2 regions of the Leptolyngbya sp. CALU 1928 genome follow, and region 2 is predicted to be linked to the other one. Evidence: riboswitches for the same ligand, from Rfam matches in the RefSeq annotation. Region 2 holds a riboswitch; the other holds the start of a gene.
The links. Region 2 has a riboswitch for cyclic di-AMP ahead of AC1S5B_RS01220 (adenine nucleotide alpha hydrolase family protein). Riboswitches for the same ligand answer to the same signal wherever they lie in the genome.

Region 1 (6,573 bases), 1.2 Mb from region 2:
CTCCAGCCGCTGATGGAAATGTCGGGGTTCCAGGGCAGGGGGGTGTTCCAAGTGAGGGTCCAGTCGGTGCGGATGCGATCGCCGTTTTGCTGAATATCATGGACACGCATGGCGCAGTTGCGAAACCAGGTTTCGATGAAGTGAATCATTGCCTGGTAGCGTTTGACTCCGCGAAATTCGGTCATGGGGTCTTTAAAAAAAACATCTTCGGCGTAGAGGCTATAGGTTTGGTTGTGGGGAAACTGTTGATAGTCTGCTTTTAGGGCTTCAAGAATGTTCATAGGGCGATCGCGCTAGGAGGTTATTGCAAAGTCTGCATACTGCCTCATTTTAGGCTCGTGAAATGCCAACACACTGTCTTCTTTGGGAATCCCTGCACGCACTAGATCCGTTGCAATGTTCTCTGCTGTCTCAACCGTCCTCGCTCCAGAACTTGGTAATGTTCTAGACGGGTGGAGGTAAGAGAGAATATGTTGGCGTAGCCTGCCGGAGGCATTACGCCATCTTGAACCCGTGTTTCATAGCGTTGGTAAAGCCAATACTCAAACCATTGAGCGCAAACATCTGACCTTACGCGCCAGAATGAAGCGACTGGCTCACAAAACCATTTGCTTTTCCAAATCAACCTGGTTGCATGATGTGGTCATCGGACTCTTTATCAACCGGTATGAGTTTGGATTACCTATCTAGCTTTCGATCCACAGGTCTACAACACTACCCCCTATTCACTGCTCGGTAAATAAAGCTGTAGTTTTACGCGAAAGTCAGCAAAAAAACCGACTAAGCATTTAAGAGGATGGCGTTACCTCAGCGATCGCGGTATGGCTCAAATCGGTCGGCTTGGCACTGGGGATCGTCTGGGCGATCGCGCCCTGCTGCTGTTGATAAGCCTCCAATGCTTGGTTGATCATGCCCATGCGCCGATTTTGATCATGTCGAATGCTGGCTTCTTTTCCTAGGTCGTCGTAAGCCCTAAGACCGGGCGCATCCCAATCTCCTTTACCCGCATCCCAAAATGCCCAAACTCGCGCATCCAAAATTGCCTCATCTCCAGACAAACCTTTCTTTTTGGCTTCGGCTAATCGCTCCACATAGCCCCCGTCTTCCGTCACCGCGAGGGGAGCTTGATTGATTAAATCAATGCCGTTGATTTCCTCAGCCAGGGTGAGGGGAGTGATGCCTTTTTCGGCGGCTTTGGGCAGCAGTACTGAGTCATGAATTCGCTGAATTTTTGCCAGTTGGCGGCGATCGGCTTCATCCGCCGTCAAGTTTTCTTCGTTGCCAAACTGATAGGAAAAAGTGCCCCGGTTCCAAACGCCATTCCCCGGATCGCGGTGCCCTTCATATAAGCTCGTTTCTCCCCCATCGGCAGTGCGGGTTCCCTCTGCGGCTCCCACCGTTCGGGCAACCAGCGATTCTGACCCACCCTGAAATAGTTTGTCTGCGCTGGGACTCGCAGCGGTTTTAGCAGCCCCTTGAGAATTGGGTGGAGTCGTTTCAGAGGGAGCCGTTTCGACAATTTCTGTGGGCGAAGAGTTTTCTATTTGAAGAGTTTCGGGCGACTTTTTCCCGGCGGCGACTGGGTTTGCAGCGGGGGGATTAAAATTGAGCGCCCCAGAGGATTCAGCCCCGGTGACTGCCACTTCTGTCACTGCCACAGTTTGCGATTCTGCTGGTAACTCTGCTACAGGCATTGTGCTGGAAACTTCTATGGGCGGGGTGCTTGCCTCGGCTGTAATGGCATCTCTCGGCACTTGCGCGACGATAACCGGATTTTGGTCAAGGGATAGCTCTTGAGATTGCGTTTCAGCGGCGATCGCGCCCTGCGACCCTGCGATCGCCGCCACCCACGACAGAGCAAGAGAGAATAGGTTCTTTTCCAGGGATTTGTTTTTCATCATTTCGTTAAGATTCGCTCGATCATCGGTTTGCTGGATTCAACGATCGCCCAAGTGCCATCGGGCTGTTTTCGCAGGGTCGCAAAATGCAGAACGTTTCCGGTTCCTAGCGCATCGCCCTGATTGCAGCTACCAAGTCTTGGGTTAGAAATGCCGCACAGTCGAAACAAATAAGCAGGCACACTGGAGCTAGAAAAAATCAGGCATTGGCGCTGATCCTGTTGAGTTTGCCCATCAAATGGCGCATAAACAGATTTACCGTTTAGCTCAATGGAAATATCGCCGAGTCCAGCCATAACCAGATATCCGGCGATTTTGTCGCCTGGTTGTAACTGCCACTGTTGATAGAGCTTCAAGTTAATCGTTTCGGTTGGATCAGATGGGCGATCGCAGGCACCTAACATCAAAAGCGCTAGCAGTAATCCTGCCTGGAGTACGAACCCAATGTGCGATCGCGCAATGACAAAATTAGTGACGAAAACTGAAGGAATATCCGGCATATTCATCTCCCTCATACAAGACAATCAACCATGTTTTAGGATCAAAAGCCAAGGGATACGCTTCTCGCTCTGCCGTGATGCCTGCGCGGGGTTGAATCGTTGAAAGACGGCAATAGGGCAACTGCATTACTTGACGAATCGCCTGTTTATTAGCGCGTTCTGGAACACTCAACACCTGAGTTAGCTGTTCGCGAGACAGCACCGCCGTTTCGCGAATCACTTGCTGACAAACATCTTTGGCAGCAGCCATTTTGGGTAAAAGTCCTTGTGGGTCTATCCACACCCCCAACGCCGCGAGAATAGAACCGCCAGCCAGCATATATTTCACCCCACTACGATCACGGCGATCCATCGTTTTTGTCTCCATCTATTGGGCACACTCGATTTAGTTAGACATCAATTAAGTATAAATGTACTATATTTTGATCAAATCACAATCCGTAGGAGCGTTGGTATCATTTGCAACCTGCTCAAGCTGTGGGTTTTGAGCAAGTTGCGTCTTAAACTGACGGAGATTCACATTGCAGAACCCGATCGCGATCGCTAAAAATCAGAAGTGTTATTTTCAGGAAAGGGCGATCGCTCTGTTCACTTCCTCACTCGAATCTGCTTTATGGCTCAACCCGAACGCCAATCTTGGGATGCGGGGCGATTCCTGCAAACCCTCTCTTTTTTCGAGTCCATTCCTGTCGTTAGTTGGTTTCAGCATATGGTTTTTGGCTCTACTCCACCGCCGCCACCCCAACCTCAAGCAGGGCTGATTTTTGATTTCAGCCAGCCGTCATCTACGCTAAACCAAGTTTGGGGAGCACTGGATGATGTGGTTATGGGCGGGGTTAGCGCCAGTTCGTTTCAGATGCAATCCGACGCAGCCCTATTTACAGGGAACGTTTCCACGGAAAATTCCGGCGGATTTGCCTCCGTTCGCACCCGCAATTTTGACCCGCCGCTGAACTTAACCGGACACTCTGGCATTGAGCTACGGCTGAAGGGCGACGGGCAACGCTATAAGTTTTTGGTGCGGGATGAAGATTCTTGGGACAGCCTCGCCTACACCTACTCCTTTGACACGGTGCCGAATCAATGGATCGAGGTGCGGATTCCATTTAACCTAATGACTCCCGTGTTTCGGGCGAAAACGGTTGCCAATGCGAAAGCGTTGAACACCGCACGCATTCGATCGCTCCAGTTAATGCTGAGCAAGTTTGAATATAACGGGGCGCTGAACCCAAATTTTCAGCCCGGTGAGTTTCAATTGTTGGTTAGGGCGATCGCGGTTTATTAAGGTTCTTCAAATCTGCAACCGTTATCCCCGCAAAAAGGCAACGCTGACATACCCCGCCAACACCACCAGTTGCAACGCCATTGTTGGCAGTCCGTAATACAAAAACCGCTGAAACGAAATCGGCTTGCCGTGCTGCTCGGAGATTCCGGCGGCGACAATGTTAGAAGAGGCACCAACTAGGGTACCGTTGCCGCCCAGGGTTGCCCCAAACATCATGGCGTAGAACAGGGGCAAGACTTCGGCTGGCAACTGACCCTCGAAACCAGGAGCCAAAATTTCCTTGCCCACAAATCCGGCGTTGACAATATACTCCTTGAGCAGAGGCACCATCGCCACCACTAGAGGAATATTGGGCACCACACTAGACAGCAAGCCGACGGTAAACAGGAGGACAATAGACCCCAGCGCCACGTTTTTGCCGAGCAGAAAGGCTAGGGTGCTTGAGGCGCTGCTAACCACGCCTGTTTTCTGTAAGCCGCCAATCAAAACAAAAATACTCATAAAAAACAGCAGCGTACTCCAATCCACATCCCGCAAAATATTATTGATGGAGTCAATTTTGCTCTGGTGGGCAAGCATGAGACACAGCACCGCACCCAACAGCGCTACCGTTGCTGGAGAGACGGGCACAGGCAGCGTTTCTCCCACTACAAAGAAAATCAGCACCAGCAGTACGATAAACGACCCGACTAGCAGCATTCGGGGGTGGTTGATTTCGGGACGAGGCAGGTTATCCAAGCTGTCAAGTTCGGTACGCCAGATTTTTTTGAACAAAAACGGCAGGGTTGCGATGACAACTAACACTGCGATCGCGCCCCCCAAACTCAGCTTTTGCAAATAATCCATAAAGCTCATATTGATAGACGTGCCAACAATGAAGGTTGCCGGATCGCCCACTAGGGTCAGCAGTCCTGCACTATTTGCCACAAACACCATCAAAATCAGCAGCGGCACAAAATCAACCCCAATTTCTGCGGCAAGGGGCGGGATTAAGGGTGCCAGCAACATGACCGTCGTGGCATTCGGCAGCACCGCGCAAATGGGCGTAGTAATTGCCACAATACCCAACAGCAATCGACTGCCTTTTCCTTTTGCCAGCAGCACCATTTGGGTGGCTAGATACTCAAACACTTTGGTGGGCTGAAAAGCGCGAACCATGACCATCACCCCAAAAAAGAGCACGATCGTGGAGTGGCTTTTGGCGATATACGCGATCGCCTCATCCAACGTCAAAATATTTAAAAATACCAGCAGCAATGCCCCCAACATCGCCGCGATAGTGAGATGCAGCCACTCGGTCATCACGAGTCCAATCACACAGCCAAAAATCATTAAGGCTGCGATCGCTTGCCAGCTTTCCATAACGCTTCCCCTGTTTACAGCAAATAGTTAAACGATGAATCAACCCCGCTCACTTCCCTGAGCGATCGCAACAAATCGCCGCCAAATAATTAGCAACATTTAGGCACCTCAGTATCACGAGCGGGTACAAAAACTGAGCAGTACGGGCAAGAGACACCGGCAAGCCAAACCATTTTGTAAAAATGCTGACTCTTCAGTCCTCTCTCAATGCTGACGGAGTTAGCTGACGGGCTAGGGCTGAGAGATGCCCCCTTAGAAAAGTTCTAAGCTTGAGTGATGAACTGGATAGACATTCCTATCCATCTCAATTCAAAACTCATCATTCAAAACTCAAAACCTTTTATCAGTTCGCCCCAAAAAGTGGTTCCTCCGCTTTGCTTTGGCAATCACACCAATCGACAAAAGCAAATTAAGCTGGCTTCAGTTGTTGGAGAAAATTTAACACACTCTCCTAATCATTTGCCGTTGCACACAGCATTAATCTCAATATTTTTTTGTAGACCTTAGAGAGCAATGATTTTGATTGGCACTTCAAAAGGACTCAAGGGCGTTCTATGTAATATGGCAATGCTCAAATAACTGAGGTACGGTTTGTCCTTGCGAACAAAGGGCTTAAACCCCTTGTCTGTAACTCACCAGAGCAAGAAACGCTATAGATGTTGTGTGGATCAATCAGAAGTGATCCCTGGAAACTGTTAATGCTGCGATCGGCAGAAAGCTTTTGTTTGGGATCGTTTCCTATCCCTGCAAAATTTAATTTTGTAGAATGAGTCAACCTAGCAAGACTAGCCTACACTGCTAACGGCGCAAGATCTGAGCAGGCGAAAGTTAAGGACGCGTAGGGGAAAGTTGTGGGAAAGATTGCGCTGCTAGTGGGGGTGAGTGTGTGTGACCTGGGGTTGCCTCCCTTACGAAAAGCCCGTACCAACGTGGAAGTGCTGAAACGAGCGTTGCAAAGCACAGCCTCTGGGTTTGTGGTGCAAACACTGAATGATCCCAGTTTGCTCGACATGATGGAAGCGATCGAGCAATTGTTTCGTCATTGCGAGGAAGCCGATCAAGTTTTATTCTTTTTCTCTGGCTATGGCATCAAAGATGTAGACGGGCAACTTTACTTTGCGGCTCCGCATACGGCGCTAGACGATCGCGGCAATCTGATTCGCGCCCGCACCATGCCCATCCGGTTTTTGCATAATGTTATGGATACCAGCCCCGCTCGGCGACAAGTGGTCATGTTTGACTGCTGCTTTAGACAAACGGGTGGCTCTCCCACAGAAGGCGAAACTCTGATGGAAGATACCTATAACCACTTGATTGGCGATCGCCGCGTGATTTTGTCTGCCACCACCGCCACTCAGCATTTACCCGAACCCGATAGCCTAGATGCTTGGAGCTACACGCGCTATTGGGCAGAAGGAGCCGTCACAGGAGCGGCAGACACCGACTGCGACGGTAGCCTCACGGTTAAAGAACTCCATTACTATGCTCAGCGCAAACTTCAGATTGCCGCCCCCGATCAGCATCCCCA
Region 2 (6,573 bases):
GACGCTCTTCCTTCAACCGCTCTTGCAGTTTTTCGTATTGCCCTAACAGGTTCCAATCCACCTCTTCAATTTGAGCGTTAATCTGGGCAAGCTCCGCATCCAGTTGTGCGATCGCCTCCTGTTGAGGACGGAGGTATAGCGTCGAGAGGTATTGTCCAAAACTGCGCTCGATTAATTCCTGGGTTTCTTCCAAACTGTGAGTTTGCAGCAGGTTTAGCACCATGCCATAGCTGGGAGTGAACTGACTCACCAAGGGATCGGCTGCCGCTGTGGCTAGATAGGCAGCTTCCCGTGCGCCTTCAAATTGCGTTTGCGCCGTCACCACATAGCCTTGCACATCCATGCCGCGTCGTCCGGCGCGTCCTGCCATCTGCAAAAACTCAGACGCGTTCAGCAAGCGATGTCCCAAATCCGTCCGCTTGGAAAGGCTAGAAATCACCGTTGTTCGGGCTGGCATATTAATTCCCGCTGCCAGAGTTTCCGTGGCAAACACGACCTTAATTAACCCCTGCTGAAATAGTTCTTCTACCAATCCTTTCCAGGCAGGTAATATGCCCGCATGGTGGGCGGCAATCCCGTGATACAGCGGCTCCACCTGTCCGGCTCGTCCGGCTTCGGGGTTGCGTTCCAAGAAATCATCGATTTGCTGCTTCAGCCGCGCGGCTTCATCACGGTTGACCAAGGATAAGTGACGCACTTGATCAATTGCCTGGTCGCAGTTCCGCCGACTGAAGATGAAATAAATCGCGGGTAGCATATCCCGCTGTTGTAACTGGCTGACCAAATATGCCAAGGAGGGGCTGTCTTGTTTGGGCGATCGCTGACTGCCCCCCATCCGACCCGCCATTTTGCCGCCCTTAGGTTTGAGCCGGGGATGAATCCGCTTTTGACTAACGTCGAGCAGGGGAAACAACCCCTTGGGATTACAAAAGTGAAAGCTGAGGGGCACGGGGCGAAAATCAGAATAGATCAACTCGGTGGGTCCATGCACTTGATGAATCCAATCCGTCAATTGATCGCTATTGGCAACCGTGGCGGAAAGAGCAACGAGTTGAATTTCTGGTGGGCAATAGATGATGGATTCTTCCCAAACGGTGCCTCGCTGGCGATCGTTCATGTAATGGCATTCATCTAGCACTACGGCTTCTACGCCCGTGAGCGAGGTGCCCACTTCTCCAATCGGCGTGCCGTAAAGCATATTGCGAAAGATTTCGGTGGTCATCACCAATACGGGGGCATCGCGGTTGATGGAGATATCCCCCGTGAGCAGCCCCACTTGGTCAAACCCAAACATTTCACGAAAATCTCGCAGCTTTTGGTTGGATAAGGCTTTGAGGGGTGTGGTGTAGAAAACCCGCCGTCCACGTGCGATCGCTCGATGAATCGCATATTCTCCAACCAACGTTTTGCCAGAACCCGTAGGCGCACACACGACCACCGATTTGCCTGACTCTAGTGCGGCGATCGCCTGAATCTGGAAATCATCTAGATTAAACGGAAACAATTGGTTTAAGTCAAGTCCTGAAGTTGTAAGGGAAGTCACGCCCAAAAAATCCAATTACGTACAAGAAATCTATCGTCGAATCGGGTGTTGTGCATATTCTATAGTCGCTGTAACCATCCCGAAGAAACATAGCTGTTTTAAAATCAGCAGGCTATATTAGCGGAGGGTATTTGTTAGGCTAGATTCGATCCATCATAAGGCTGATTGTTTTGAAGGTGGCAGTTTTGTGCAATGAGTTCCCATAAACTGGGGAATAGTTCATAAACGTTACCCAACATCAGCGTCTTTATCAACTTCACCTATCAGCTTCACCTGTCAATTTAGTGGGTAGCCTAATCTGAGGTGCAGTGTAATAGCTTTTAATTAAGCTAAACTGACGCACGTATCAGAGCGGAGGAACCGGTTTCTTTGGGGCGAATCTTGCGACTTGTAAGCTCGTAAGAGAGACACCTTCCAGTCTTAGCCCGTCAGCTAACTCCGTCGGCAATGGAAGGAGCGCCCAATGCTGAGGCTTTCTAGTCGTGGTTATTGGTGCCTCCTGATAGATATGTAGTTGACCTCTAATGCTGGATAGCCATCTAGCACAGAGTCTAAACATGTTTATCGCTTTGACCCACCTCTCGTAAACCAATGTCTAAGAGGGGATAAATACTGTGGAAATTCTTCCAATGTTGGTGCGTCTTGAAAACGCACTGGGCTGTTCTGAAATGGCAAAGCGAATGGTGCTAGTTTCCAACCAGGGAAATAACGCTGCGTTGTCAAATCCTAATGAAATTAATCTTTTAGTTGGCTACAATGCCTCTCCAAATAGCCAGACGGCGCTAGATTTGACTTTATGGATTGCTCATCAAACACGCTTAGCAACCCAAAAGTCGGTAATGGTTCAGGTCATTTATGTGGTGGATCGAAGCTTGGAGGGGAGCGATCGCACCGGCTATTTAGATCTCCTTGATCGCCCCGATCTGACAAAAGATCCGGCGTATTCATTGCCGATTCGCAAGTGTGGTGAATCTATTCAGGCTCAGGCTATCCATAAAGCGAGTACTAGCTTGGTGGCTGAATTGCCCTTGGCTCAGGATGATAGTTGCAGTGCTTTTGATTGGCAAATGCATCAATTTGAACAGGCAGATCATATTTTGTGGCAAGCGCGTCATCTAGCCAACGAGTGGCGGGGTTCTCTTAAAACCCATCTGCGGTTTGGCAATTTGGCAGACGAGCTTCGTCAAGTTGTTCAAGCAGAGTCTGCAACTGTTTTAGTTTTAGGATGCCAGTTTGCCAATCACCCGTTAGTGCAGCAGTTTGTCCATGACTTTCCTTGCCCAGTGTTAGGAATTCCATCTTTTCCTTAGGCGATCGCCTGAGTGATCGCCTGAGAATGTAAAGCTCCTTTACTAAACACCTGTAAATATATTGGCTTCTCTAAGCTAGGGAGGATAGTGTTTTGAGCGTTGGGCGCAGCAAATAATCTGTTTCATAAACGGGGTGTTGCGCCTTAAAATAGCGCTTCTATGGAGCTTTAAAGAACTCTTTTCTAAACCATTGTTTGATAGGGCGGCGGTAAGCTAACTTGGCAAAATACAGTGCAGTTGGATTAATTTAGAGGAGTGTTCCGTCATGGCGTTTGATTGTATCGTTGTAGGGGCAGGTCCGGCGGGTGCTTCTGCCGCCTATCACTTAGCAAAACGTGGACGTTCGGTAATTTTGCTAGAAAAGCAGGCACTCCCTCGATACAAACCTTGTGCGGGTGGCGTATCTCCTGAAGTTGCCCAATGGTTTGATTTTGACTTTTCACCCGCGATCGCTTGCAAGGTCGAAAACCTGCGATATACGTGGAAGTTAGAAGATCCAGTGGAAGCGCATCTCGAAGCCACAGAACCCATGTGGATGGTGCAGCGGGATGTTTTTGACCATTTCTTGGTGCAGCAGGCGCAAGCGCAAGGCGTGGAACTACGAGATAACACAACTGCAACGGGCATTGAGTTTAAGGGCGATCGCTGGCACGTTAGAACCGCCAATGGCACGATTGAAGCCCGCTATTTGATTGCTGCCGATGGAGCCGCTGGTTCAATGCGGCAATGGTTGGGATTCAAACAGGCTAAACAACGGATGGGAACGATCCTAGAATCCTCTACTGCTGGCAACCAGCCTCATATCGCCAAGTTTGAATTTGGCATGGTCAAAAATGGCTATATTTCTAGCTTTCCCAAGGGCGATCGCTGCTCGATTGCGGGGGCAACTTTTCGCGGAAACGAGCCGTCGGACTTGCACGTTATCATGGCAGACTTTGCTAAGCAAACGGGAATTAATCCGGCGGACTGTCAGCAGTTTGTGCAGCCGATTTGTTTATGGGATGGCAACCAAAAGCTGCACACGCAAAATGCTGTGTTGGCAGGAGAAGCCGCTTGCATGGTCGATCCATTGATTGCCGAGGGAGTTCGTCCGGCAATGTTTACGGGTGTAAAAGCAGCCGAGGCGATCGACCAAGCGCTGGTGGGCAAATTAAACGCATTAGAAAACTACACTCAGGTAATCCACGATCGCTGGGGATCAGAAATGCTTTGGGCACAGCGCATTGCCGGAGCTTTTTACCGATTTCCAGGGCTTGCCTACAAAAAAGGCATTAAGCGACCCACAGCAACGGCTGCCTTTGGGAAAATTCTATGCGGTCAACTTCGCTATTCTGATATCGCTAGTACTGCAATGAGCCGCTTGAGCGGTGGTTTAATTCCTGGTATGGGATGAGCCTATTCTCAACGCCATAGGTTGATGCTTTTGTCGAAACTGGCGCTCCATAAAGTTTGACCGTCTGGGCTGAATGCAACTGATTTAATGGTGTCTCGATGACCCTTTAGAGTGTCTAATGACTTGCCTGTTTCCATGTTCCACAGTTTGATGGTTTGATTTTTGCTGCCACTGGCAAGCACTTTTTCATTAGGGCTAAATGCCAGCGCTTTGATTAAGTCTGAGTGGGCAGAAATAGTGTGTTTGATCGCGTTTGATTGCACATCCCAAATTTTGATAGTGTGGTCGGCGTTGGCAAAAGCCAGATATCGACCCCTGTTGCTAAAAGTGACGTTAGCAGTTAAGTCACTGTCCCAGATTAAGGTTCGGAGAATTTGATTGAGCGGTAAATGCCACAGTATGAGTGTGCGATCGCGGTTCGCAATCGCCAATATCTGACCATCAGGGCTAATGGCGATCGCCCGAACTGGAATCATCGGTAAGGGCAGATCGTGAGAAAATTTTCCAGCAGATAAATTCCACACTTTGATTAGTCCATCCTGACCTGCGCTGATCAGAGTTTGTCTATTTGGATTAAAGGCAATAGTTGCGATCGCTTGGGTATGCCCAGTGAAGGTGCGGATTAACGAGCCAGTTTTTAGGTGCCAAAGTTTAATAGTGTGATCCTCGCTGGCGCTAGCAAGCACTTGCCCATCGGGGCTAAATGCGATCGATAGAACCCAAGCCGTATGACCCGTTAGGCTGCAAAATACTTTGCCCGTTCGCAGGTTCCAAAGTTTCACCGTGTTGTCTGTGCTGCTACTTGCCAGCATTTTCCCATCTGGACTGAGGGCAATAGTTGTCACAGCCCCTGAGGGGTCTTGCCAGGTTTGCACACATTTCCACGATTGAGAAAAAGGCGCTTTCTTCGCTGTGGGTGATGGTGTTGTTGAAGCATGAGCCGCAGGCGTTTGTTGCTTGGCTGAGGTATTTTGGGCAGTGGATGATTTTTTTAATCCAAGTGTTTTTGCCTTCTGCAAATCGGCTTCTGCGCCCAACTCAAATCCCAACATTGAGTTTATAAACCCCCGATAGCGATAGGCTTCAGCATAGTTAGGATTCAGTCGAATTGCCATGCTGAAGTCATGCAAAGCTTCTTTATAGCGACCGTCTTTAGCGTGTTCGGCTCCTTGGTTGTAGTAAATCTCTGGTCTAGTGTGCCTAGTGGAGACTTCCGTAGAGGCTGGCGGTGATGCTGGCGGTGATTCAAGAGTGGCGCGATCGACGGGCATCGGCGTGGACAGGTGATCTTTGAGGTGTTGATAGGCTTCATTAATCAGCTTGATCTTTGCTTCCGCCTGTAGCTTTAGCTGAGGTTCTTGGCTAAGTCGATCGGGATGCCAAATTTTTGCCAGAGTTCGGTAAGCTTGTTTGACTTCTGCGAGAGGTGCGTTGGGGGCAAGTCCTAGGATTGTGTAGTAGCGGTTGATTTCCACCATGCAGCAAATTTGCAATGCTAAAGAAAACTCGTGAGACGTAGTACTTAGCGTTCCCTTAATTGATTTTGCTGTAACGAGTCCACAGCAAATTGAGCCTATTCCCAACGCCAAAGTTTGATGGTGCGATCGCCACTAGCGCTAATCAGAGTAAAGTCATCGCGTCCAAAAATCACGGCAGTAATAGCATCCGTATGTCCCGATAGGACGGGATTGGTTTTCCGAGAGGCAGGAGTCCAAATTTGGAGAGTGTCGCTGGCGATCGCCAATTTATTACCATCAGCGCTCCATGCCAGACTATTCACGCGTCCCGATGCCTCTAGAGACCGTCCTGGGCGGCGGGTTTTCAAGTTCCATAGTTTGACCGTGCCATCCCAACTGGCGCTTGCCAAAGTATTGCCATCGGGACTAAACGCCAGACTGGAAATTTGATGAGTATGTCCCGTAAGAGTACGGAATTCTTCGCCAGTATCTGTACTCCAGAGTTTGATCGTCCGATCGCCACTGCCGCTTGCCAGTAGGGTGCCATCAGGGTTAAACGCCAGCGCATCAATCCGGGTAGAATGCCCTAACAAGCCATGACGTTTGTGCCCCAACGCCATATCCCATAGGGTGATGGGATCGTAAAAACTGCTGCTGGCAAGGAGTTTTTCCACGGGCGATACGGCGAGGGCTAATACGGTATCGGCGTGTAGGGGCAGATTTGCCAGCCGCCTGCCAGTAGCAATGTCCCAGAAGGTAATGGCTTTGTCGGCACTGCCGCTAATCAACAGATTGCCGTCGGGACTGATGACGATCGCGGGAATAATATCCAGATGTCCGGTGAGCGTGCGGAGGGGTTGGAGGGTGTCG

Region 1: it holds a riboswitch for cyclic di-AMP, as region 2 does, so the genes downstream of both, AC1S5B_RS06790 (ArsB/NhaD family transporter) here and AC1S5B_RS01220 (adenine nucleotide alpha hydrolase family protein) in region 2, are expected to answer to the same signal.

Annotation. Positions count from the first base shown of each region.
Region 1 covers NZ_JBXBCE010000001.1:1,470,769-1,477,341, reverse strand. Annotated here, with positions in the region: gene AC1S5B_RS06825 (C6orf136 family protein) at 1-281, opposite strand, end outside; gene AC1S5B_RS06820 (element excision factor XisI family protein) at 294-470, opposite strand; partial or broken gene AC1S5B_RS06815 (IS1 family transposase) at 499-690, shown strand; gene AC1S5B_RS06810 (hypothetical protein) at 789-1,901, opposite strand; gene AC1S5B_RS06805 (hypothetical protein) at 1,898-2,398, opposite strand; gene AC1S5B_RS06800 (hypothetical protein) at 2,367-2,750, opposite strand; gene AC1S5B_RS06795 (CIA30 family protein) at 3,012-3,683, shown strand; gene AC1S5B_RS06790 (ArsB/NhaD family transporter) at 3,705-5,045, opposite strand; cyclic di-AMP (ydaO/yuaA leader) riboswitch at 5,240-5,471, opposite strand; gene AC1S5B_RS06785 (caspase family protein) at 5,897-6,573, shown strand, end outside.
Region 2 covers NZ_JBXBCE010000001.1:265,126-271,698, reverse strand. Annotated here, with positions in the region: gene AC1S5B_RS01225 (DEAD/DEAH box helicase) at 1-1,543, opposite strand, end outside; cyclic di-AMP (ydaO/yuaA leader) riboswitch at 1,861-2,005, shown strand; gene AC1S5B_RS01220 (adenine nucleotide alpha hydrolase family protein) at 2,158-2,853, shown strand; gene AC1S5B_RS01215 (geranylgeranyl reductase family protein) at 3,119-4,246, shown strand; gene AC1S5B_RS01210 (WD40 domain-containing protein) at 4,255-5,724, opposite strand; gene AC1S5B_RS01205 (protein kinase domain-containing protein) at 5,820-6,573, opposite strand, start outside.